DNA from 2 places in the Streptomyces sp. NPDC044106 genome. Region 2 is predicted to be linked to the other one. Evidence: riboswitches for the same ligand, from Rfam matches in the RefSeq annotation. Region 2 holds a riboswitch; the other holds the start of a gene.
What was found. A riboswitch is a leader RNA that binds a small molecule or an ion and turns the genes downstream of it on or off. The one in region 2 is predicted to bind glycine.
Positions count from the first base shown of each region.

Region 1: another riboswitch for glycine. It lies ahead of gcvP (aminomethyl-transferring glycine dehydrogenase); the one in region 2 lies ahead of gcvT (glycine cleavage system aminomethyltransferase GcvT).

Region 1 covers NZ_JBWKFZ010000007.1:399,965-411,864, reverse strand. The annotation lists gene AC07DI_RS15420 (DNA polymerase IV) at 1-1,101, shown strand, start outside; gene AC07DI_RS15415 (PRC-barrel domain-containing protein) at 1,157-1,537, opposite strand; glycine riboswitch at 1,682-1,780, shown strand; gene gcvP (aminomethyl-transferring glycine dehydrogenase) at 1,969-4,857, shown strand; gene AC07DI_RS15405 (DUF5999 family protein) at 4,979-5,185, opposite strand; gene AC07DI_RS15400 (hypothetical protein) at 5,491-6,075, opposite strand; gene AC07DI_RS15395 (glutamate-cysteine ligase family protein) at 6,559-8,079, shown strand; gene AC07DI_RS15390 (substrate-binding domain-containing protein) at 8,319-10,118, opposite strand; gene AC07DI_RS15385 (CPBP family intramembrane glutamic endopeptidase) at 10,305-11,108, shown strand; gene AC07DI_RS15380 (PhzF family phenazine biosynthesis protein) at 11,253-11,900, opposite strand, start outside.
Region 2 covers NZ_JBWKFZ010000018.1:41,328-53,227, reverse strand. The annotation lists gene AC07DI_RS29405 (ABC transporter ATP-binding protein) at 1-444, opposite strand, end outside; gene AC07DI_RS29400 (ABC transporter permease) at 441-1,442, opposite strand; gene AC07DI_RS29395 (ABC transporter substrate-binding protein) at 1,595-3,349, opposite strand; gene AC07DI_RS29390 (ABC transporter permease) at 3,451-4,455, opposite strand; gene AC07DI_RS29385 (enhanced serine sensitivity protein SseB C-terminal domain-containing protein) at 4,803-5,534, opposite strand; gene AC07DI_RS29380 (enhanced serine sensitivity protein SseB) at 5,817-6,596, opposite strand; gene AC07DI_RS29375 (AAA family ATPase) at 6,645-7,349, opposite strand; glycine riboswitch at 7,499-7,606, shown strand; glycine riboswitch at 7,607-7,722, shown strand; gene gcvT (glycine cleavage system aminomethyltransferase GcvT) at 7,757-8,887, shown strand; gene gcvH (glycine cleavage system protein GcvH) at 8,999-9,379, shown strand; gene glyA (serine hydroxymethyltransferase) at 9,403-10,665, shown strand; gene AC07DI_RS29355 (L-serine ammonia-lyase) at 10,864-11,900, shown strand, end outside.

The sequences.
Region 1 (11,900 bases), on a different contig from region 2:
GTGGGGGAGCGGCTGCGGGCGGACATCAGGGCGGTGACCGGGCTGACCGGGTCCGTGGGGCTCGCCGTCTCCAAGATGCTGGCCAAGATCGCCTCCGAGGAGGCCAAGCCTGACGGGCTCAGGCTGATAGCGCCGGGCACGGAGCGGGCGCTGCTCGGACCGATGTCGGTGCGTACGCTGCCGGGGGTGGGGCCGGCCACGGGGGACCACCTGCGGCGGGCCGGAATCACCACGGTGGAGGAGATCGCGGAGGCGGGCGAGGACGAGCTCGTGCGGCTGCTCGGCAGGGCGCACGGGGGATCGCTGTACGCGATGGCGCTCGCGCACGACGAGCGGCCCGTGGTGGCCGAGCGGGACACGAAGTCGGTCAGTGTGGAAGACACGTACGACGTGGACATCCACGACCGGGTGCGGGTCCGCGCGGAGGTCGCGCGGCTCGCCGAGCGCTGTGTGCAGCGGTTGCGGGCGGCGGGCCACTCGGGGCGGACCATCGTGCTGAAGGTGCGGCGGTTCGACTTCTCGACGCTGACGCGCTCCGAGACGCTGCGCGGGCCCACGGACGACCCCGGGGTGGTGCGGGAGGCCGCGGCGCGGCTCCTTGAGTCCGTGGACACCACGGGTGGCGTGCGGCTCCTCGGCGTGGGCGTCTCCGGCCTCACGGACTACACGCAGGAGGACCTCTTCGCGCAGTCCCAGGCGGAGGCCGCCGCGACGGAGACGGTCGAGGGCGGAGCCGGTGAAGGCGGTGCGCCCGGGGACGAGGCCGATGTGCCCCGGGAGCCGGGTGTACAGGCGGTGGAGGATGCCGAGGAGCCCGTGGTGCCGGTCGAGCGGCGGTGGCCGGCCGGTCACGACGTGCGGCACGCCGCGTACGGGCACGGGTGGGTGCAGGGGAGCGGGCTTGGGCGGGTGACGGTGCGCTTCGAGACGCCGTACTCGGCGCCAGGACGGGTGCGGACGTTCCGGACCGACGACCCGGACCTCGTTCCTGCCGAGCCGTTGCCGCTGGTGGCCGCCGGCCCGGATGGGGAGGCGGCCACTGGAGCGGTGGTAGAGGCGGTGTCCGGTGCGGCTCGTGCGGAGGTGGGGGAGCAAGGCTGAAAGTCGGCGGCGGACGGGGGCGCGTCTGCTGGGGGCTCTCGCTCCCGCAGCGGGGTCAGGGGCCCTCGGTGCCCGCGATGCGGCCGAAGCTCTGGTCGGGAGGGGGTGCGGAGGGCGGTGGCGCCGTGTCCAGGCCGTAGTGGTGGTAGAGCTGGAGCTCCTGCTCGGGCGAGAGGTGGCGGCCCACTCCGAAGTCGGGGGCGTCCCTGATGAGTGCGCGCTCGAACGGGATGCGTACGGTGCCGTCCCCGGTCAGCTCGCTGGGCTCCAGCGGGACGAAGGCGTCGCGGCTGAACAGGCCGGTGCGTATGGCGGCCCACTCCGGGGCGCCGGTGGCGTCGTCGAGGTAGACCTCGTCGATCGTGCCGATCTTGGTCCCGTTCCGGTCGAACGCCTTGCGGCCGATCAGGTTGCGCGGATCGATGTCGGTCTGCACGGGCCCTCCAACGGGTCGCGGCCTGACGAAATCGGGCGTAACTCATCCTTAGTCGTTCGTAGTCACTACGAAAGAGCACTTCGGGGCAGGCGGCCACTCGAGGGAACGGCCGTGGTCCCCGCTGGTAGGCTGGCGTACGGCTGTTGACCCCGTGCGGGAGAGCTCTCCGGAACACGCTCCCGGAGGCGCCGAAGGAGCAAATCCTCCCCGGAATCTCTCAGGCACCCGTACCGCACGGACGAGGTCACTCTGGAAAGCAGGGCGGGCGTCGGGCGGGCACGTTCGGAACCCTTCCTCACCGACGGTGAAAGCAGGTCTGTCGACAGGCAGGCCTGTGAAGCTCTCAGGTTGAGATGACAGAGGGGGAGGCCGTCCGGGTACCCGCGCCGTGGTACCCCTCGCAGGTCGTGCAGACCAGGAGGCCTCCCGCAATGACTGCCACCAATCGCATCCCGCTCTCCGAGCTCGAACAGGGAATTCCGTTCGAGCAGCGGCACATCGGGCCCGATGCGGAAGAGCGGGCCAAGATGCTCGCCCAGGTCGGATACGGCTCGCTCGACGAGCTGACGGCCGCCGCGGTGCCGGATGTGATCAAGAACGCCGAGGCGCTGAACCTGCCGGGTGCCCGCTCCGAGGCCGAAGTCCTTGCCGAACTGCGCTCCCTCGCGGACCGCAACCAGGTCCTCGATTCCATGATCGGCCTCGGCTACTACGGAACCTTCACCCCGCCGGTCATCCTGCGGAACGTCATGGAGAATCCTTCCTGGTACACCGCCTACACGCCGTACCAGCCGGAGATCTCGCAGGGCCGTCTCGAGGCGCTGCTCAACTTCCAGACCATGGTCGCCGAGCTGACCGGCCTGCCCACCTCCGGGGCCTCGCTCCTGGACGAGGGCACCGCCGCCGCCGAGGCCATGGCCCTGTCGCGACGCATGGGCAAGGTCAAGAACGGCGCCTTCGTCGTCGACGCCGACGCGCTGCCCCAGACCATCGCGGTCATCCGGACCCGCGCCGAGCCCACCGGTGTCGAGGTCGTCGTCGCCGATCTGAGCGACGGCATTCCGGCCGAGGTCGCCGAGCGCGGTGTCGTCGGCGTCCTCATCCAGTACCCGGGCGCCTCCGGAGCCGTACGCGACATCAAGCCGCTCATCGATCAGGCGCACGAGATCGGCGCCGTCGTCACCGTCGCCGCCGACCTGCTCGCCCTGACGCTGCTCACCTCGCCCGGCGAGCTGGGCGCCGACATCGCCGTCGGCACGACGCAGCGCTTCGGCGTCCCGATGGGCTTCGGCGGCCCGCACGCCGGATACATGGCGGTGCGCGAGAAGTTCGCGCGCAGCCTGCCCGGCCGACTCGTCGGCGTCTCCCTCGACGCCGACGGCAACAAGGCCTACCGGCTTGCGCTGCAGACCCGCGAGCAGCACATCCGCCGTGAGAAGGCCACCAGCAACATCTGTACCGCTCAGGTGCTGCTGGCGGTCATGGCCGGAATGTACGCCGTCTACCACGGGCCCGACGGCCTGAAGTCCATCGCGCGGCGCACCCACCGCTACGCCACGCTGCTCGCGGCGGGGCTCACGGCCGGCGGCTTCGAGGTCGTCCACGGCGCGTACTTCGACACGCTGACCGTACGCGTCGAGGGCAGGGCCGAGGCGCTGGTGCACGCCGCCCGGGAGGGTGGCGTGAACATCCGCCAGGTCGACGCCGACCACGTCTCCCTCGCCTGCGACGAGACGACCACCCGGGCGCAGCTGGCCGCCGTCTGGCGCGCGTTCGGCGTCGACGCCGATGTCGAGTCGCTCGACGCCACCGTCGCGGACACGCTGCCCGAGGGCCTGCTGCGCCAGGACACCTACCTCGCCCACCCGGTCTTCCACCAGCACCGCTCCGAGACGGCGATGCTGCGCTACCTGCGCAAGCTCGCCGACCGCGACTACGCCCTCGACCGCGGCATGATCCCGCTGGGCTCCTGCACCATGAAGCTCAACGCGACCACCGAGATGGAGCCGGTCACCTGGCCCGAGTTCGGGCAGTTGCACCCCTTCGCCCCGGCCCAGCAGGCGCAGGGCTACCTCACGCTCATCCGTGAGCTGGAGGAGCAGCTCGCCGAGGTCACCGGCTACGACAAGGTCTCCCTCCAGCCCAACGCCGGTTCGCAGGGCGAGCTGGCCGGTCTGCTCGCCGTCCGCGGCTACCACCGGGCCAACGGCGACGAGCAGCGCACCGTCTGCCTCATCCCGTCGTCCGCGCACGGCACGAACGCCGCGAGCGCCGTCATGGCCGGCATGAAGGTCGTCGTGGTCAAGACCGCCGACGACGGCGAGATCGACGTCGATGACCTGCGCGCCAAGATCGAGAAGCACCGCGACGAGCTGGCCGTGCTGATGATCACGTACCCCTCGACGCACGGCGTCTTCGAGGAGCACGTGGCCGACATCTGCGCGTCGGTGCACGAGGCCGGTGGCCAGGTGTACGTCGACGGGGCCAACCTCAACGCCCTGGTGGGCCTGGCCAAGCCGGGCCACTTCGGCGGCGACGTCTCGCACCTGAACCTGCACAAGACGTTCTGCATCCCGCACGGCGGCGGTGGCCCCGGCGTCGGTCCTGTCGGGGTCCGCTCGCACCTCGCGCCGTACCTGCCCAACCACCCGCTGCAGCCCGCTGCCGGTCCCGACACCGGTGTCGGCCCGATCTCCGCGGCGCCCTGGGGCTCGGCGGGTATCCTGCCGATCTCCTGGTCGTACGTGCGCCTGATGGGCGGCGATGGCCTCAAGCGGGCCACCCAGGTCGCGGTGCTCTCCGCCAACTACATCGCCAAGCGGCTCGAGCCGCACTACCCGGTGCTCTACACCGGCCCCGGCGACCTTGTCGCGCACGAGTGCATCATCGATCTGCGGCCGCTCTCCAAGGAGACCGGTGTCAGCGTCGACGACATCGCCAAGCGGCTCATCGACTACGGCTTCCACGCGCCGACCATGTCGTTCCCGGTCGCGGGGACCCTGATGATCGAGCCGACGGAGAGCGAGGACCTGGGCGAGATCGACCGGTTCTGCGAGGCGATGATCGCCATACGCAGGGAGATCGAGAAGGTCGGCTCCGGCGAGTGGGCCGCCGACGACAACCCGCTGCGGAACGCCCCGCACACCGCCGCCGCGCTGAGCGGTGAGTGGGAGCACGGGTACAGCCGCGAGGAGGCCGTCTTCCCGGCCGGTGTCGCCGCGTCGGACAAGTACTGGCCGCCGGTGCGCCGCATCGACCAGGCGTACGGCGACCGGAACCTGGTCTGCTCCTGCCCGCCGCTGGATGCGTACGAGGACTGATGCCGGCGCCCGCGCGGAGCGGGCATGCGGCGGGGCCGGTTCGGAGAGTGTTCTCCGGGCCGGCCCCTCGTCGTTCGGTGGTGCGGTGCGGTGCGTTCGTGCGGGTGTGCCAGCGGTGCGCTCAGGCGGCTGTCATGACCCGATCGGTGCCCAGCGGTCGGTGCGGGGCGATGATCTGGCCGTCCGGCAGCAGCTCACCGGTGTCCTCGAAGAGCAGGACGCCGTTGCACAGCAGGCTCCAGCCCTGTTCCGGGTGGCTCGCCATGAGGAGCGCGGCTTCCCGGTCGGCGGAGTCTGCTGTCGGACACGCTGGTTGGTGCTGGCACATGGAAGGGTTCTTTCGCTGCGATGAGATGGCTGTGACGTCGGTCCTGTGGCTCGATGCGGTGTTCATAACCGCCCCCCGTTGTAGTCGGTCCGGTCCCAGTGTTGCCCTCCGCGCGTCAATCCGCAGGGATTTTGCCGCAGCGGCTCCTACTGCTTAATGACGTATCACCCGCCCGGACGGTTCAGCCCAACTTCCGTGTCTCTTCGGGTGGTTCGGGGTGGCCTGACTGGGCTAGTCCACTCGGGCGGGCAGCGCTGTGCCCCGCGGCCGGGGGCGGCGGGGCACAGGAAGCGGGTGGGGCGGCGTCAGGCGGGTGAGCTCAGCAGCGGTGCGGGCGTCAGGCGGTGGTTGAGCATCGGCAGCAGTTCGGCGACGCGGTGCGGGCGGTGGGCCGCGATGCCGGGCGGGGCGGGCGCCAGCGGTACGAGCAGGTCGGTGGCGGCCAGCGGGCCCTCGGCGCCGTCGTCCGTGCAGTCGCGGTGCAGCCAGAGCGTGAGCATGTAGAGCTCGGGCACGGAGAGCAGCCGGGGCTGCCAGGGCGTCGGCATCGCCTCGGCATGCCGCAGCGCGCATTCCGTGGAGGCGATGTACGGGCCCTCGAAGAAGTGGGAGAACGCCCACCCGTCCGGAGTGAGCATCGTGTCGGCCGCGGCGACGGCGCGTTCGCCGCAGCGGATGAGGAAGCGCCAGCCGGCGAGGCGGGTGGGCGAGGTGCCCTCCGGGGTGATGCGGTCCAACACATGGACCGGCAGCGGGAGTTCGGGGCTTGCCGGGCCCTGCGCGGTACGCAGGGACGGCGTGCGGGCTTCACGTACGGCTGTGGGGGAACCGAGTGCCGCGAGAACGCTGCGCAGGGCGGGCGCGGGGGCCGGGGGGACATGCAGCGGCATGGTGGGTCGCCTCTCTCATTCGACAGGCACGGTGGAACGGGGGCAGGTGCGTGACGGCGCTGTCAGCTCTGGGTCAGAGGGGCGGGGGCTGGGAACCGCGAGCGCCAACTCTCTGCCTAGATTGCGGAGTTTATACGAGGTGTGTTCGAGCAGTGTTTCCTCTAGATGTACCGGATATTGCCGGCAAGGCGTTAATGCGCCGTCCTTGTGGGACGTTTATCCCGATTTCACACCGGCCCCGCCGTCATGACCTCGGATTTCTCGCGATACGCGGTCGGCCGATTTTTGCCGGTACTTTTGACCAGGCACTCTGGAACGGAATCTGCGCCGTGCCGCATGCCTGGTGAATGTGCCGGACAGCGGCTGCGTCGAGGGTACCGGCCGACGGCCCCGCGTGGGGCGTTATCGATCACATTGCCGGGGCATCATCCCCCGTACACAGCGGCCGGACCCATGGCTGCCCGTTCGAGGAGGGACGCTTCGATGGGGGAGAAGGTCGTGGCGGGCACGTTCGACCTGGCCGATCGGCACCACTACCGAGGCAAGCTCCGAAAGTGTCTCGCGGGGCTGGAGCGATTGCTGGCGGAGGAGCGGTTCGACCGGCCCAGGAATCTGATGGGCATGGAGATCGAGCTGAATCTCGTCGGGCCCGACGGGCTGCCGAGAATGTTGAATGCGCAGGTTCTCGAGCGCATCGCGAGCCGGGATTTCCAGACGGAACTCGGAATGTTCAATCTGGAAGTGAACATCGCCCCGCACCGGCTCGGCGGACGCGTACTCGACCGGCTCGCCGAAGAGCTCCGCACCGGCCTCAACTACGCCCACAGGAAAGCGAACGAGCTCGCCGCCGGAATTGTCATGATCGGCATCCTGCCGACGCTGAACCGCGCCGATCTCGTCTCCGCGAACCTCTCCGACGTCGATCGCTACGCCCTCCTGAACGATCAGATCGTGGCGGCGCGCGGCGAGCACTTCGCCCTGGACATCCAGGGCGTCGAGCGGCTGACCTGCACCTCGGCGTCGATCGCGCCCGAATCGGCGTGCACCTCCGTGCAGTTGCACCTCCAGGTCACCCCGGGCCGGTTCGCCGACGTGTGGAACGCGGCGCAGGCCATCGCGGCGGCGCAGGTCGCGGTGGGTGCCAACGCGCCGTTCCTGTTCGGCCGTGAGCTGTGGCGCGAGTCGCGGCCGCCGCTGTTCCTGCAGTCCACCGACACGCGGCCGCCCGAACTGCAGGTCCAGGGCGTGCGGCCGCGTACCTGGTTCGGGGAGCGGTGGATCACCGGGCCGCTGGAACTCTTCGAGGAGAACCTCCGGTACTTCCCGGCGCTGCTGCCGCTGATGGAGGAGGAGGACCCGCTGGGCGTCCTGGACGCGGGCGGTGTGCCGCGGCTCGGCGAACTCGTCCTGCACAACGGCACCGTGTACCGCTGGAACCGCCCGGTGTACGGCATCGCCGACGGCGTCCCGCACCTTCGGGTGGAGAACCGCGTACTGCCCGCGGGCCCCACCATCACCGACGTCATCGCCAACGCCGCCTTCTACTACGGCCTGGTGCGGGCGCTCGCCGAGGAGCCCAGGCCGGTGTGGTCACGGCTGCCCTTCGAGGCCGCCGCCCGCAATTTCGACGCGGCGTGCCGCCACGGCATCGACGCCACGCTGCAGTGGCCGCGGCGGGGCAGGCTCGGCGGTACCACCGAGGTGCCGGCCGTCCGGCTCGTACGCGACGAACTGCTGCCGCTGGCGGCCTCGGGTCTCGACGCGTGGGGCGTGGAGGCCGCCGACCGGGACCTGTACCTCGGGGTGATCGAGGAGCGGTGCCGGCTGCGGATCAACGGATCGTCGTGGCAGGCGATGACGTACCACCGCGCCCTGGAGAGCGGCATGGCCAGAAAGGAGGCGCTCGCGGCGACCACCAAGCGGTACTGCGAGCTGATGCATGCCGGGGAGCCGGTGCACACGTGGCCCGTGGGGCTGCGGGAGCCTGCGGTGCCGCTCGGCTGAGATCTCCGGCCGGAGGTCTTCGCTCAGAGCCTGTCTTTGAACCCCCGTCTGCGCCCCGGCGCCCGGCACGCGCCCTCGGCGCACGGAGCCCCAGGACGGGTGGCTCCGCCACATGACCTGGGACTCCGCACTCCGATCGCACGCTTCCCCAAGCTCTCGGCTCCGCTCGAGCAGGGGAGGCCCCAATCCGCCGCTGCGCCCGCGCTTCGCGCGGACGACGGGGGTTCAAAGACAGGCTCTCAGCCCCGGTTGCCGCCCGCCTCCGTGATCGCCTTGAGGATGACCGCGTGGATCTGCGCCGGGTCGTCGACCTGGTGGCCGGAGCCGCCGGTCGCCTCGGCGATCTGCTGGACCTCGCCCTTGTCCGCGTCGGGGCCGACGGCGATGGCGATGACCGGCACCGGCTCCTTGGGGTCGGTGAGTTCCTCGAGACGGGAGATGAGGGCTCCGCGCGAGATGCTGTCCGGGTCCTGGTTGACGCCGTCGGTCAGGATCACGAGGGCGTTGAACTTGCCGCTCTCGTACGTCGACCGCGCGTGCCTGTAGGCGGCGAGTGTCGTGTCGTACAGACCGGTGGCACCGCCCGGCACGGGCTGCAGGCCACGGAAGGCCTTCGACAGCCTGTCGCGGTGGGTGGCGCCGCCCCTGCGCTCGCCGAGGCGCTCGGCCGGTTCCAGTTCGCGGTAGTCGCGGGCGCCGTCCAGCCGCGTGGCGAACTCCCACAGGCCGATCTCGTCCCTGTCGGTGAAGCCTGCGAGGGCCCGCAGCAGCGCGGACTTGGTGACCTCCATACGGGAGCGGGCGCGGCCGGGGACCAACTGCCGCATGGACTCCGACGCGTCGACGACCGTGCTGATCCGGGCGCTCTGCACGGTGATCGTCCACATGCCCAGGGTCTCCTGGAGCTGCTTGTCGGACGGCGGGTCCGTCGCCTGTGCCGCGTAGGGCTGCGGGGTGCGGCCGCCCGCGGTGGTGACGAGGCGGTCGGAGGGCCGGTCGGAGCCGGTCCTGAAGCCGTGCTCCGCCAGGATCCGTTCGCCTTCGGCATCGCTGAACAGCGCCATGTAGCGCAGGGCCGCGCGGCTCATGTCGGTGGTCATCTCGTCGTCCTCGACGAGGGTGTACGGGTAGTCGAGCCGGGGTGAGCCGTCCTTGGGGTAGAACAGGTCGAGGCGGTTCTCGGCGCCCGCCGCCGTGTTGTGCGCGTACGCCGCCTGTTCGGAAAGGATCAGGGCCTGGTTGCGGCGGGCATCGCCCGGCTCGGCGCCGGAGCCGTCGCGGGCCAGGGTGTCCAGGAGCCGGCCGTCGCTGTCCGACGTACGGGCGGAGAGGGCCTTGGCCAGGGCGGCGGCCCGGGTGCCGCTGTCCTTGCCGTTCTCTCCGCCACCCTGCTCGGCGGCTTGCCTCTTCACCGACGCGCCCAGCGCGGCGAGGGCGAGCAGGCCGGTGGCGCTGCGCGCGGGGTCGGCCGCGCCCAGGCGGAGCTTGTCGCTCCGCAGGGCGGCCGTGGTCAACTCCGGCCAGTCGTACGTCTTCCCGGGCCAGCCCAGCGACGCGGCGGCGGACGGGACCATGCCGATGCCGACGGGTGACGAGGCGATGTTGCCCGCGGGCGAGATCTTGTTCTGCTGGGAGCCGAGGCCCACCTGCCGCACCCAGATGTCGGAGTCCGGCACCCATACGTCGTACTCCGGATCGCCGCTGCCCGCGCGGAGTTGGGCCGCGACCTCGTACGAATCGCGCGCCGTCACCCGCACGTCGATGCAGTGGCCGTCCGAGGTGATCTCCTCCTCGCGGGCGTGGTCGGCCGCCTCGCGCAGGGCGGGGGCCACCGCGGGCGCGGCGACGACGTCGAGGCGTACGGCGTCGTCGCCGCAGGAACCGCCGAGGGAGAGCAGGCCGCTGCGGACCGCCGCCGCCGTGCCGCCCGCGATCACGAGGACGAGCGCCGTCGCGATGGCGATCGTGCGCCCGCGCGCACGCGATCGGGGGTCGGGCGCTGCCGCCCCGTGCTCATCGGGCAAGCTGTGACGTCCCATGGCGGTGGTGCCCCTCCTTGAACGATGTAGCAAGGAAAGGGGGAGCTGTACGTCCGAAAACGGCGTGCACGCCCGGAATCGGCGTCCGTCCCCCTCGGCCTGTCGCGCACGGTCTTCGCAACTTCTTTCGCGACCCTAGTGGGGCGAAGATGGGGATGAGACGGGATTACTCAACTGGAGGCGGAAGTGCAAGCGGAGCCGGGGCCGATGGCCGGTTCTTTTCGAACGGAGGGGGCTTCGCGACGGAACCTCCGGGACGAGACGTTGCTCGTCCTGGCTCTCTCGCTCGGCGCGAGCGGTGTTTCCGCGCTGATCAGCTTTGTCGGTTCGGTCACCAGACCGGGCGGCCTCAAGGATCAGGCGGCGACGATGAACACGTCGGCGGCGCCGGGGCGGCCCTGGCTGGATCTCGCGTGGCAACTCTTCGGAATCGCGACAGCCCTGGTGCCGGTCGCGCTGGTCGCGCACTTCCTGCTGCGGGAGAGGGCGGGGCTGCGGACGATCGGTTTCGACCGGAGCAGGCCGTGGCCGGACCTGGGGCGCGGCGCCGCGATCGCCGCGGTGATCGGCAGTACGGGCATCGCCTTCTACCTGTCGGCACGCGGGCTCGGCTTCAACCTCACCGTGGTGCCCGAGGCGTTGCCGGACGTGTGGTGGAAGTACCCCGTCCTCGTGCTGTCCGCGGTGCAGAACGCGGTCCTGGAGGAAGTGATCGTCGTCGGCTACCTGCTGCGCAGGCTGGGGCAGTTGGGGTGGACGCCGATGGCCGCGCTGGTGGGCAGCTCGGTGTTGCGGGGTTCGTACCACCTGTACCAGGGCATCGGCGGCTTCCTGGGCAACGTCGCGATGGGCGTGGTGTTCGTGCTGCTGTACCGCAGGTGGGGGCGGGTGGGGCCGCTGGTCGTGGCCCATTCTCTGCTGGATATCGGGGCGTTCGTCGGGTACGCGCTGCTCGCGGGGAAGGTGGGGTGGCTGCCGACGCCTTCGTGAGGCGGGGGCGCGGCCGGGTTCGGTGCTGTGGGGACGTACGAGGATCTCGTACGTCCCCACAGTTGCGTCCCCACGGTGCTGAGCCGTCCCACGTGGTGGCAGTCCGGGTTCTCCGGGTGAGCGGCCTCCGGGTGACCGGCGCCGTCAGGCCAAGAGGTCGCCCTCGATGACCGTGACCGCCCGGCCGGTCAGGAGCGTGCGCTCGCCCCGCAGCCGGGTGCGTACCAGGCCGGTGCGGGCGGAGGCCTGCAGGCCGGTGAGCTCGGCGCGGCCGAGGCGCTCGGACCAGAAGGGCGCGAGCGCGGTGTGCGCGCTGCCCGTCACCGGGTCCTCGTCGATACCGACGCGCGGGAAGAAGCAGCGCGATACGAAGTCGTAGCCGCCGGAAGGGTCTTCGGCGCGGGCCGTGGCGATGACTCCGCGTTCGGAGTGCCGGACAAGGGCCTTGTGGTCCGGGGTGAGCGACCTGACCGTCTTCTCGTCGGCGAGCTCCACAAGCAGGTCGCCGACCTGCCGGCCCGTGTCGTACGCGGTGACAGGATCGGCGCCCAGGGCGTCGGCGATCCCGGCGGGGACCTCGGCCGCGGTGAGCGTGGCGGTCGGGAAGTCGAGGGTGAGGGCGCCGTCCTCGTGCGCGGTGGCGGTGAGGACGCCGCTGCGCGTGGCGAAACGGACAGGGCCCGATGTGGCGCCCGTGGTGTGCAGGACGTGCGCCGTGGCCAAAGTGGCATGACCGCAGAGGTCGACCTCGGTGGCGGGCGTGAACCAGCGCAGCGCCCAGTCGGCGTCGGC
Region 2 (11,900 bases):
GACGTCGTTGTGGACCCGGTACGCCTCGGTGATCTGCTTGCCGATGGAGTAGTACGGGTGCAGCGCGGAGAGCGGGTCCTGGAAGATCATCGCCATCTCACGGCCGCGCAGCTTGCGCACGTCGTTCGGGTCCGCGCTCAGCAGCTCCTTGCCGTCGAGCCAGATCTCACCGGAGATCCGTGCCCTGCGGGCGCCGTACTGGCCCGCGGTGTGCAGGCCGAGGATGCCGAGCGAGGTGACCGACTTGCCGGATCCGGACTCGCCCACGATGCCGAGGGTCTTGCCCTTCTCCAGCTGGAAGCTGAGCCCGTCGACGGACTTGACCACGCCGTCGTCGGTCGGGAAGTGCACCTTGAGGTCGCGCACCTCGAGGAAGGCGGAGGGAGCGGGCGAGTCGGCGACGGGCTCGCCCACCGCTGCTCCGCTCTTGGACAGTTCGGTCATCCCAGCCTCACTCGCGGGTCGATGACGGCGTACAGAAGGTCGACGACGAGGTTGGCCACGGCGATCGCGAGCGCCGCGCACAGGGTCACGCCGAGAATGACGGGCAGGTCCTTGCTGCTGATGGCCCTGACCGCTTCGAGGCCGAGCCCCGGCAGGTTGAACGTGGACTCGGTGAGCACGGCGCCGCCCATCAGGACGCCGAGGTCGAGTCCGAAGACGGTGAGGATCGGCGTCATCGCGGAGCGCAGCGCGTGCTTGCGGATGACGGCGGCCTCGCCGAGTCCCTTGGCGCGCGCGGTGCGGATGTAGTCCTCGCCGAGCACTTCGAGCATGGTGGCTCTGGTGAGGCGGGCATACATCGCGGCGTTGAGGAAGGCGAGGACGATCCACGGAAGGATCAGGGTCTGGAGCCAGACCCCGGCCGAGTCCTCGGTACTGAGGCTGTCCGCGATCTTCACCCACCCGAGCTGGTGGACGAAGATGCCCATCGCGATCATGCCGGTGAAGAAGACGGGCAGCGAGACACCGCCGAGGGCGATGGTCATCGCGGAGCGGTCCCAGATGGACCCCCGCTTGAGCGCGGAGACGACACCGGTGGCGACACCGGCGGCGAGCCAGAGGACACAGGCACCGGCGGCGAGCGCGGCGGTGACGGGCAGGGCGTCCTTCAGGGTCTCCCAGACGGGCGCCTCGGTACGGAAGCTGTAGCCGAAGCAGGGCGCGGGGCAGTGCGTGACGTCACTGCCGTTGACGTAGTCGCGCCCCATCGGGATGCCCTTGATGAACTCCCAGAACTGGACGAGCAGCGGGTCGTCGAGTCCCAGTTTGGTCCGGATGCCTTCGATCTGCTCGGCTCCGGTGGCCTTGCCGGCGAAGAGGACGGCGATGTCCTGTCCCGCCCACTTGGGCAGCATGAAGAAGACGGTGAAGGTCGCGAGCAGTACGACCAGCACCATGATGATTACGGCGATCAGGCGCCGGATGAGATAAGCAAGCACTGTGCGCGGCCCGGCGGTGGCCGGGGCCCCCTTGTGAGGGGTCCCGGCCATCGCCCGGGGCCATCACCTGCCCTTCGGACTGGCGGGATTCGGCGGCGGTGGGACAATCAACTACTGCATCCCTTGCGGGAGTTGCCCGGTGGTGCCGGGTGTTACTTGACGACGCCGAGCGAGGCGTAGTCGTAACGGCCGTTGTAGCCGTCCGACATGTAGGCGTTGGTCAGCCGCGACCCGCGCCAGGTGATGTTCTTCTCGTACAGGAAGGGCATCCAGTCGGCCTGGTCGAGGATCTTCTTGTCGAGCTTCTTGTAGACCTCGCCCGCCTCGGCCGGGTCGGTCTTCGCGATCGCCTCGTCGAAGAGCGCGTCGATGCCCTTGTCCTTGATCTGCGACTCGTTGTAGTTGCCGGTCGGCATCAGGAAGCGGCTGTCGAACAGCGGCTGCGCGTAGCCCTGGCCGGACGGGAAGTCCGGGCCCCAGCCGCTCATCGTCATGCCGTAGCCGCGCTTCTTCACGACGGACGGCGAGCCGGTGATGCTGGAGGTGTCGGCGCCGTCGAGGGAGTCGACCTGGACCTTGATGCCGACCTTCTGGAGCGACTGCTGCAGCGATTCGGCGGCGTCGACCTCACCCGGGTTGTTGCTGCGGGCGGTGAGCTTGGTGGAGAAGCCGCCGGGCTTGTCGCACTGCTTCAGCTCGTCCTTGGCCTTGGCGACATCCGGCTTGCCCTTGCGCGCAAGCACGCCGTACGGGTCGTACTTGCTGTAGCCCGGGATCGCCACGGGGAAGGTGCTGTTGGCGATGTCGCCGGCCGCGACCTTGCCGCCGCGGGTCTGCTGGAGGCTCGCGAAGTCGGTCGCGTAGAACACGGCCTTGCGGCAGTGCACGTTGTCGAACGGCTTCGCGTTGTGGATGAGCGCGACGTAGCGCACGAAGGACGTGTGCATGTTGTCGACGTTGCCGCGGTGGTCCGTGACGGCGCTGACGCGGCCGGACTGGGTCATGCCCGTGCCGTTGATGTCGACGTCGAAGTCACCTTCCATCAACTTCTTGTCGTTCTCCTCCTGGTTGGCGGAGAACGTCACGTCGATCTTGTCGGGCAGCGCCGCGCGGATCGGGTCCGAGGACTTCTTCCACTTGTCGTTGCGGACCAGCACGATCTTCTTGCCGGCCTTGTACTCCTGGAACTTGTACGGGCCCGCGGAGAACGGCCGCTGGGTGTACTTGGCCTTGGTGTCCTTGGCCTCCTTCACCGGCGAGCCGGTGGGCATGGCCAGGAACTGCTCGAAGTCACCGTTGGGCTTGGGCAGTTTGAAGATGATGGTCTGGTCGTCGGGGGTCTCGATCGCGTCGAGGCCGCCCTTGTCCTTGTAGGGACCCTTGTACTTCTTCTTCGGGTCGAGCGTCTGGCGGATGTAGCCGGGACCACCGGTGATGGTGTCCGTCGCCCAGGCGCGCTCGATGCCGTACTTGATGTCCTTGGAGGTCAGCTTGGAGCCGTCCTCCCAGGTGAGACCGGAACGCAGCTTGTACGTGTAGGTCTTGCCGTCGTCCGAGATCTTCGCCGTGGAGGTGGCGAGGTCGGGGACCAGCTTCGTGCCCGCCTTGCCCGGCTTGGTGTCGTACGTCACCAGCTGCCGGGTGTAGAAGCGCATGAAGTCCCACGTCATGCCGTAGTAGGCGCGCTGCGGGTCGGCGGAGTCGAGGTCCTGCTTGCCGACCATCTTCAGCGTGCCTCCCTTCTTCTTCGAAGGGTTGGCGATCTTGTTCAGTGCCGCGTTGTAGCCGGCACCCTTGGAGTCGCTGTCGCCACCGTCACCGCCGCCGCACGCCGTGGTGGTCACCAGCGCCGCGACGACGAGGGCCGCACCGCTGGTGAGCCGTCGTTTCGTGGAACCTGTGGGCATTTTCTCGTAACCTCCGAGATCGCGGTCCCTGGCCTTGTGCTGCCGGAGAACCATGGTTATAGCCACCTGACATGCGGCAGGGGCAAGCCAGTTGGGACCTTCTAGCGCGTCCCCTTCGGGTCGAGCGCATCGCGCAGCCCGTCGCCGAAGAGGTTGAAGGCCAGGACGGTGATGAAGATCGTGACGCCCGGGAAGACCATGAACATCGGGTCGTGCTCGTACGTCTTGAGCGCGTCGCGCAGCATGCCGCCCCAGGAGGCCGTCGGCGGCTTGACGCCGGCGCCGAGGAAGCTGAGGGCCGCCTCCGTGAGGATGTTGGTCGGGATCATCAGCGTCGCGTAGACGGTGATGGGGGCGACCAGGTTGGGCAGCAGTTCACGGAACAGGATGTGGCGCTTGCCGCCGCCGAGGCTGCGGGCCGCCTCCACGTACTCGCGCTCACGGAGCGAAAGCGTCTGCCCCCTGACGATCCGTCCGACGTACGGCCAGCCGAAGAAGCCGATGACCATCACGAGGATCGCGACGCGCACGCTGGTGCCTTCGAGGCCGAGCAGGTCGTCGGGGAGCACGGAGACCAGCGAGATGATGAAGAGCAGCTGCGGGAACGAGAGCAGCACGTCCATCACGCGGCTGATCAGCGCGTCGATCCAGCCGCCGAAGTAGCCGGCGATGATCCCGAAGAGGGTGCCGAGCGCCACGGCCACGATGGCCGCGAGGAAGGCGACAAGGAGCGAGATCCGCGCGCCGAAGACGATCCGGCTGAAGACGTCGCGGCCCTTGTTGGGCTCGACCCCGAAGAGGAAGTCGCCGCTCACGCCGCCAAGGGAGCCGGTGGGCAGGCCGGTCAGCTCGTCGAGCTTCTCCTGGTGGAAGTCGTTGGGCGGGTGGCCGAAGAGGCTCACGAGCAGCGGCGCGAAGACGGCGACCAGCACCAGCACCAGCACCGTGATGCCGCCGGCGAGGGCGACCTTGTCCCGCTTCAGGCGGTTCCAGGCGATCTGCTTGAGGGACCGGCCCTCGACCTTCTTCACCCCTGCATCAACTGCGGGAGCGACGTCCTCGGTCGGGTCCGCGTCCGCAGGTGTGTCATGCAATGGTGCCGTCATCGTGGCAGGGACCCCTCTCAACCGGTGGTGACCGGCCCGCACTTGCCGCTGTAGCGACGTGATCAGTCCGTCGTACACAGGGGGCGAAGGCCCCTTGGAGCGGGAGTCTTCATCCACGTCGCGATCTGTTACCAGACTTGACGGGGAAAGGATGCGCAACCGTGATGCTGATCGAGGTGTTCCGTTATCCGGACGCCAGTGAACGAGGGTCGAACACGGGGCAGTTGGGGTGCAATGCGCCACTGGAGCCCATAGGGCCCCACCCGCATCACAACGGACATCACATCCGTCGGTGCTGCTCAGTGCCGCTCAGCGCTGCCCCGGCTGCCCCGGCTGCTTCGTGCTGCTCAGTACTGCGCCGGGTAGCCGTAACCGCCGGCCGGCGCCGGAGCGGGCTGGGCCTCGCGGTCGTAGAACGGGCGGGCGTTGGCCCGCAGCCACATCGCGACCGGGTCGTCCTCGTCGGACATCGCGACCGTCGAGACGGGCAGGCCCTCGGGGACGGCGGGGATCGACTGCTGCATCATCGTGCGGACCGTGTCGACGGACGGCGGTGACGTGTCGTACACGTCGAGGCCGATGGCCAGATATGGCGCCCCGAGCGCGGGCTGCACCCAGGCGCGGCGCAGCGAGCGCACGACGGGGGTACGGTGCGCGTTCTGCGTGAGGAGGGCGTAGAACTGCGGGATCTCGATGCCCGGTTCGGTGAGCCGCAGCGGCCCCGCGGGCAGCAGGTCCAGGCCGGAGGCGATGCGGCGCAGATCGAGCCAGGGCACACCGACGCCGCCGCCCGGCGCGTGCGGGTTGAGCCAGAGGCCGTAGTGGTCGGGGTAGAGGGTGCGGGCGGCGTCGATGCCGCGCACCACTTCATAGCTGCGGTTCCAGCCACTGGCGGAGAGCTCCTGGGCGGAGGTCACACAGGGGGCGTAGCCGAGGCCCTCGACCTCCATGTTCCCGTACTGGGCGTCGGGGGACCCGGCCTGGCCGTGCCAGAGCAGCATCCACACGCGGTCGGCGGCGAGGGCGCGCAGCAGTGCCTCGTACGCGTCGTAGCGCCCCGGGGTCACCTGGCGCAGCAGCTGCTCGACCTGTCCCCGGGCGCTCGAACCAGCTCGTGCAGGGGAGACCCCATCGCCCGCGGCCGTGCCCGACGCACTCACCCGTAACCGCCCCTTCGCTTCGCACCCGAACTACCCGAGAATCCCGTCGCCGGGCACGGATGTGCCCCGACCCGGTCATGGAACCAGCTTAAGCGGCGATCCTGACACGGACTTGACGTACGACCCCTGAAGGGCCATGCGTACCGCGCCCCGTGTCCGGGGGCCGCCGGGGTGATGGCACAGGCGCTCAAGGACAGGCGCTCAGGCCGGGCGCTGGTAGAACGGCCGCACCCGGGCGCGCAGCCAGTCGCCCACCGGGTCCTGCGCCACGTCGAGCAGGACGAGGTTGACCGGCCACGGGACCGGGACCCGGCCGAGCGCGCGGCCGAGGGCCTCCATGGGCAGGTCGCGGGCGTTCCCCTCCCAGCTGGACAGCTCGACGCCGACGAAGAGCGTCGGCTCGTCCGTCTCGACGCTCGCCAGGCAGCGGCGCGCGGTGAGCACGACCCCGGCGGCCTCGAACTCCTGGCCCGCGGCGGCCAGGAAGTCCACCGGATCGTGCTGCCAGTCCGGCTCGAACAGGCGCACCCGGCCTCCGGTGGCGGGCCCGTCGAGCTCGGTGCGGCCGGCCCTGGCGAGCTCGGCGACGGCGGCGGGCGGGAGCGGGACGCCGACGGTGCCGTCAGGGTTCAGCGCGACGCCCAGCTGCGGGGGGAGGCCGCGGGCGAACTCGACGGCGGGCGCGACGGTGCGGCCCATCCGGTCGGCGGCGTCGCCGAGCGCCTGGCGGAACTGCTGCTCGGAGCTGAAGACGGGGACGTACGCCTGGCCCTCGATCTCCAGGGTCGGCAGGTCCAGGGTGCCGCTGTCGGGGCCGCCGCCGTTCGGCAGCGGGATCCATATGTGGCTGCGGCCGAGGACCTCGACGATGCGGGCGCCCGCCGACGCGTCGGCGCCGAGGGAGGCCGCGAGGACCTCCTCCAGTTCGTTGCCCGGCCATCCGCCGTGCGGATGGGCGTGTGCCTGCGCCGGAAAGTCCATCTGTCCGTCCAACCCCTGCTCGCGACCGCTCTGCCTGCGGCTCGAACCCTAGCGCCGGGCGCCCCCGCGGTCGAAGGCGATCCCCCGCAGCACCCGCGCCGCGTCCCGGTCGAGGAGCACCGCCGAGCCGCAGCCGCGCGGCAGGTCGCCGCGCTCGGCGGCGCCGACGAGGCGCCCGAAGGTCCTGCGGTGGCGCGCGAAGGCGTACCGGGAGACGCCGCGGCCGCGTTCGCGCTGGCCCCGCAGCGCCGTGTCCACGGGCACGTCGAGCAGGACGAGGTGCAGGGCGGCGCCGCGCCGGACGGCCTCGCGGGCGAGCCAGCGGCGCACCCACGCCTGGGTGCCGCAGTCGTGCACGACGACGCTCGCCCCGGAGCGCAGGGTGCGGCGAAGGCCCGCGTAGTGCACGAGGCGGACCAGGGGGCGGTAGAGGGCGTACGGCAGCAGGCGCGGCAGGCGGCCGGCCCAGCGGTCCCGGGTGTCCTGGGAGTCGATGCGGGGGCCGGTGACGGCCTGGCGCATCAGTGTCGACTTTCCGCTGCCGGGCAGCCCGGAGACGACGACCAGGTCGCCCTCGTCGAAGGTGAGGCGGTGCGGGCCGTGTCCCGCCCGGCGGCGCAGGTCGCGGACGACGGCGACGGGGAGCGGGCCGCAGCCCTCCGTGGCCGGGGCGGTGGCCTGCGCGGGCAGCGCCACTCCGGTGGTCGTGGCATACACACTGGTCCTGCTGCGCACCGTGATCGGCCTCCCCATAGCGGTCACGTACTGCTTTCTCCGGCAAGTGTAAAGAGAAGGTAATGCGGCACAAGGTCATTCGGGGCGGCGTGATCCGTGCCCGGTCACGGGTCCCCCCGGACAGAGTCGCGTGCAATGATGTGCGCGCCAACTCCATACCGGCCGTTTGAATCCGCGCGGGAGAGTCTCCGGAGCCAGCATGCGCTGGGTGTCCGGGGCGCCGAAGGAGCAAGTCCCTCCCTTGAATCTCTCAGGCCCCGTACCGCGCGGGCGAGGCACATCTGAAAAGCGGGCCGCCTTCGGCGGTCCCACCCAAGGTGCAAGCCGGGACATCTCGTAGGTCGAGACGCTCTCGGCGAACCTCTCAGGTTCCGATGACAGATGGGGAGGATCGACCTCGCCCGTCCTGCCCTGGGAGTTCCTTCATGAGCACTGCCCGCCTGACCGCCCTCGACGCCGTACATCGGTCGCTGGGCGCGACGATGACCGATTTCGCGGGCTGGGACATGCCGCTGCGGTACGGCAGCGAGCGCGACGAGCACAACGCCGTGCGCACCAAGGCCGGTCTCTTCGATCTCTCGCACATGGGCGAGATCACGGTCACCGGACCCGAGGCCGTCGACTTCCTGAACTTCTCGCTGGTCGGCAACATCGGCTCCATCGGTGTCGGCCGCGCCCGCTACACGATGATCGTCGCCGAGGACGGCGGCATCCTGGACGACCTGATCGTCTACCGCCTCGGCGAACCCGAGGCCCCCGAGTACATGGTGGTCGCCAACGCCTCCAACGCGCAGACCGTCCTTGACGAGCTGAGCGCCCGCGTCGAGGCGTTCGACGCCGAGGTCCGCGACGACCGCGAGGCGTACGCGCTGCTCGCCGTCCAGGGCCCGGAGTCCCCCGGCATCCTGAAGTCCCTCACCGACGCTGACCTCGACGGCCTGAAGTACTACGCCGGTCTGCCGGGCACCGTCGCGGGCGTCCCCGCCCTCATCGCCCGCACCGGTTACACCGGCGAGGACGGCTTCGAGCTCTTCGTCTCCCCCGCCGACGCGGAGAAGCTGTGGGGCGCGTTGATGGAGGCCGGTACGCCGGTCGGCATGGTCCCGGCCGGCCTCTCCTGCCGCGACACGCTGCGCCTTGAGGCGGGCATGCCGCTGTACGGGCACGAGCTGACCGCCGGTCTCACGCCGTTCGACGCGGGCCTCGGCCGGGTCGTGAAGTTCGAGAAGACGTCGCGGTCGGAGGATTTCGTGGGCCGCGCCGCTCTCGCCGCCGCGGCCGAGCGCGCCGAGACCGCCCCGCCGCGCAAGCTGGTCGGCCTGATCGCCGAGGGCCGCCGCGTCCCGCGCGCCGGCTTCCCGGTGGTCGCGGACGGCAAGGTCATCGGCGAGGTCACCTCCGGCGCCCCGTCCCCGACGCTCGGCAAGCCGATCGCGATGGCGTACGTCGACGCGGAGCACGCGGCCCCGGGCACGCCGGGCGTCGGCGTGGACATCCGCGGCAGCCACGAGCCGTACGAGGTCGTGGCCCTGCCGTTCTACAAGCGCCAGAAGTGACGCTCGTAGCGACGCGCCCCGCGTGGGCACGGCGTCCGGCGCCACAGAAGTGACCCCACGCACACCGTCCCCGTTCCGCAGCACCCACCCGCGTACAGGAGAATTCAGGACATGAGCAACCCCCAGCAGCTGCGTTACAGCAAGGAGCACGAGTGGCTGTCGGCCACCGACGCCGACGGCGTGGCGACGGTCGGCATCACCGAGCACGCGGCCAACGCGCTCGGTGACGTCGTCTTCGTGCAGCTTCCGGAGGTCGGCGACACGGTCACCGCGGGCGAGACCTGCGGCGAGCTGGAGTCGACCAAGTCGGTCAGCGACCTCTACTCCCCCGTGAACGGCGAGATCGTCGCCGCGAACCAGGACGTCGTCGACGACCCCTCGCTGGTCAACTCCGCCCCGTTCGAGGGCGGTTGGCTGTTCAAGGTGCGCATCACGGGTGAGCAGGACGAGCTGCTCTCCGCCGATGAGTACACCGCCTTCGCCGCCGGCTGACCCATACCGATAGGGATCGTGTGATGTCGCTTCTCAACACCCCTCTCCACGAGCTGGACCCGGACGTCGCCGCCGCCGTCGACGCCGAGCTCCACCGCCAGCAGTCCACCCTGGAAATGATCGCCTCGGAGAACTTCGCTCCGGTCGCCGTCATGGAGGCCCAGGGGACGGTCCTCACCAACAAGTACGCCGAGGGCTACCCCGGCCGCCGCTACTACGGCGGCTGCGAGCACGTCGACGTCGCGGAGCAGATCGCGATCGACCGCATCAAGGATCTGTTCGGCGCCGAGTACGCCAACGTCCAGCCGCACTCGGGCGCCTCCGCCAACCAGGCCGCCCTCTTCGCGATCGCCAAGCCCGGCGACACGATCCTCGGCCTCGACCTGGCGCACGGCGGCCACCTCACCCACGGCATGCGCCTGAACTTCTCCGGCAAGCAGTTCAACGTGGTGCCCTACCACGTGGACGAGGCCGGCCTGGTCGACATGGCCGAGGTCGAGCGCCTGGCCAAGGAGAACAGCCCGAAGGTGATCATCGCGGGCTGGTCGGCCTACCCGCGTCAGCTGGACTTCGCCGAGTTCCGCCGCATCGCCGACGAGGTCGGCGCGTACCTGTGGGTCGACATGGCGCACTTCGCCGGTCTCGTCGCCGCCGGGCTGCACCCCAACCCGGTGCCGTACGCGGACGTGGTCACCTCCACCACGCACAAGACGCTCGGCGGCCCGCGCGGCGGCGTCATCCTGGCCCGCAGCAAGGAGTTCGCGAAGAAGCTGAACTCGGCGGTCTTCCCCGGCTTCCAGGGCGGCCCCCTGGAGCACGTGATCGCGGCCAAGGCCGTCTCCTTCAAGGTCGCGGCCTCCGAGGAGTTCAAGGAGCGCCAGCAGCGCACCCTGGACGGCGCCCGCATCCTGGCCGAGCGCCTGGTGCAGGACGACGCGAAGGCCGTCGGCGTCGACGTCCTGTCCGGCGGCACCGACGTGCACCTGGTCCTGGTGGACCTGCGCAACTCCGATCTTGACGGCCAGCAGGCCGAGGACCGCCTCCACGAGGTCGGCATCACGGTCAACCGCAACGCCGTCCCGAACGACCCGCGCCCCCCGATGGTCACCTCGGGCCTGCGGATCGGCACCCCGGCGCTCGCCACGCGCGGCTTCCAGGAAGACGACTTCCGCGAGGTCGCCGACATCATCGCCGAGGCCCTCAAGCCGGGCTTCGACGCGGAGGGCCTGAAGGCCCGCGTGACCGCTCTGGCCGAGAAGCACCCCTTGTACCCCGGCCTGAAATAGTTCCGTACCCTCCGTTTGTACGCTTTCGTTCGTATGCCGTTGTTCATACGTACGAAACATCGGGGCACCCCGCACACTGGAGAGTGAGCGGGGTGCCCCGCACCACGTAGCCCGCGTGTTCGTAGTTCCCGCACCGCCTTGTACTTCTGCACCACCCAGGCAGACAACGGCGTCTACCAACCACCCTTGGAGTTTCCCGTGGCCATCTCGGTCTTCGACCTGTTCTCGATCGGCATCGGCCCGTCCAGCTCCCACACGGTCGGTCCGATGCGCGCCGCCCGCATGTTCGCGGGCCGCCTCAAGAACGAGGGCCTGATGGCCCACACCACCGCGATACGCGCCGAGCTGTACGGATCGCTCGGCGCGACCGGCCACGGCCACGGCACCCCGAAGGCCGTCCTGCTCGGCCTGGAGGGCGAGTCGCCCCGCACGGTGGACGTGGAGAGCGCCGACGGCCGCGTCGAGGAGATCAAGAGCAGCGGCCGCATCAACCTCCTCGGCACGCACGAGATCGACTTCGACTTCGACGAGGACCTGGTCCTGCACCGCCGCAAGGCCCTGCCGTACCACGCCAACGGCATGACGATCTTCGCGTACGACCGGGACGGCGGCCTCGTCCTGGAGAAGACGTACTACTCCGTGGGCGGCGGCTTCGTGATCGACGAGACCGTGCTGAAGCAGGAGGGCGAGGCGGGCGACAACCCGATCGTGCCGGACGCCACCGTCCTCAAGCACCCCTTCCGCACCGGTGACGAGCTGCTCCGCCTCACCGAGGAGACCGGTCTGTCCATCTCCGCGCTGATGCTGGAGAACGAGAAGGCCTGGCGCACGGAGGACGAGATCCGCGAGGGTCTGCTCGACATCTGGCGCGTCATGCAGGCCTGCGTCTCCCGCGGCATGTCCCGCGAGGGCATCCTGCCCGGCGGCCTCAAGGTCCGCCGCCGCGCCGCCAACTCCGCACGCCAGCTGCGTGCCGAGGGCGACCCGCAGGCCCGCGCCATGGAGTGGATCACGCTCTACGCGATGGCGGTGAACGAGGAGAACGCCGCGGGCGGCCGCGTGGTCACCGCCCCCACCAACGGCGCGGCGGGCATCATCCCCGCCGTCCTGCACTACTACATGAACTTCGTGCCCGGCGCCGACGAGGACGGCGTGGTCCGCTTCCTCCTCGCGGCCGGCGCGATCGGCATGCTCTTCAAGGAGAACGCCTCGATCTCCGGCGCCGAGGTCGGCTG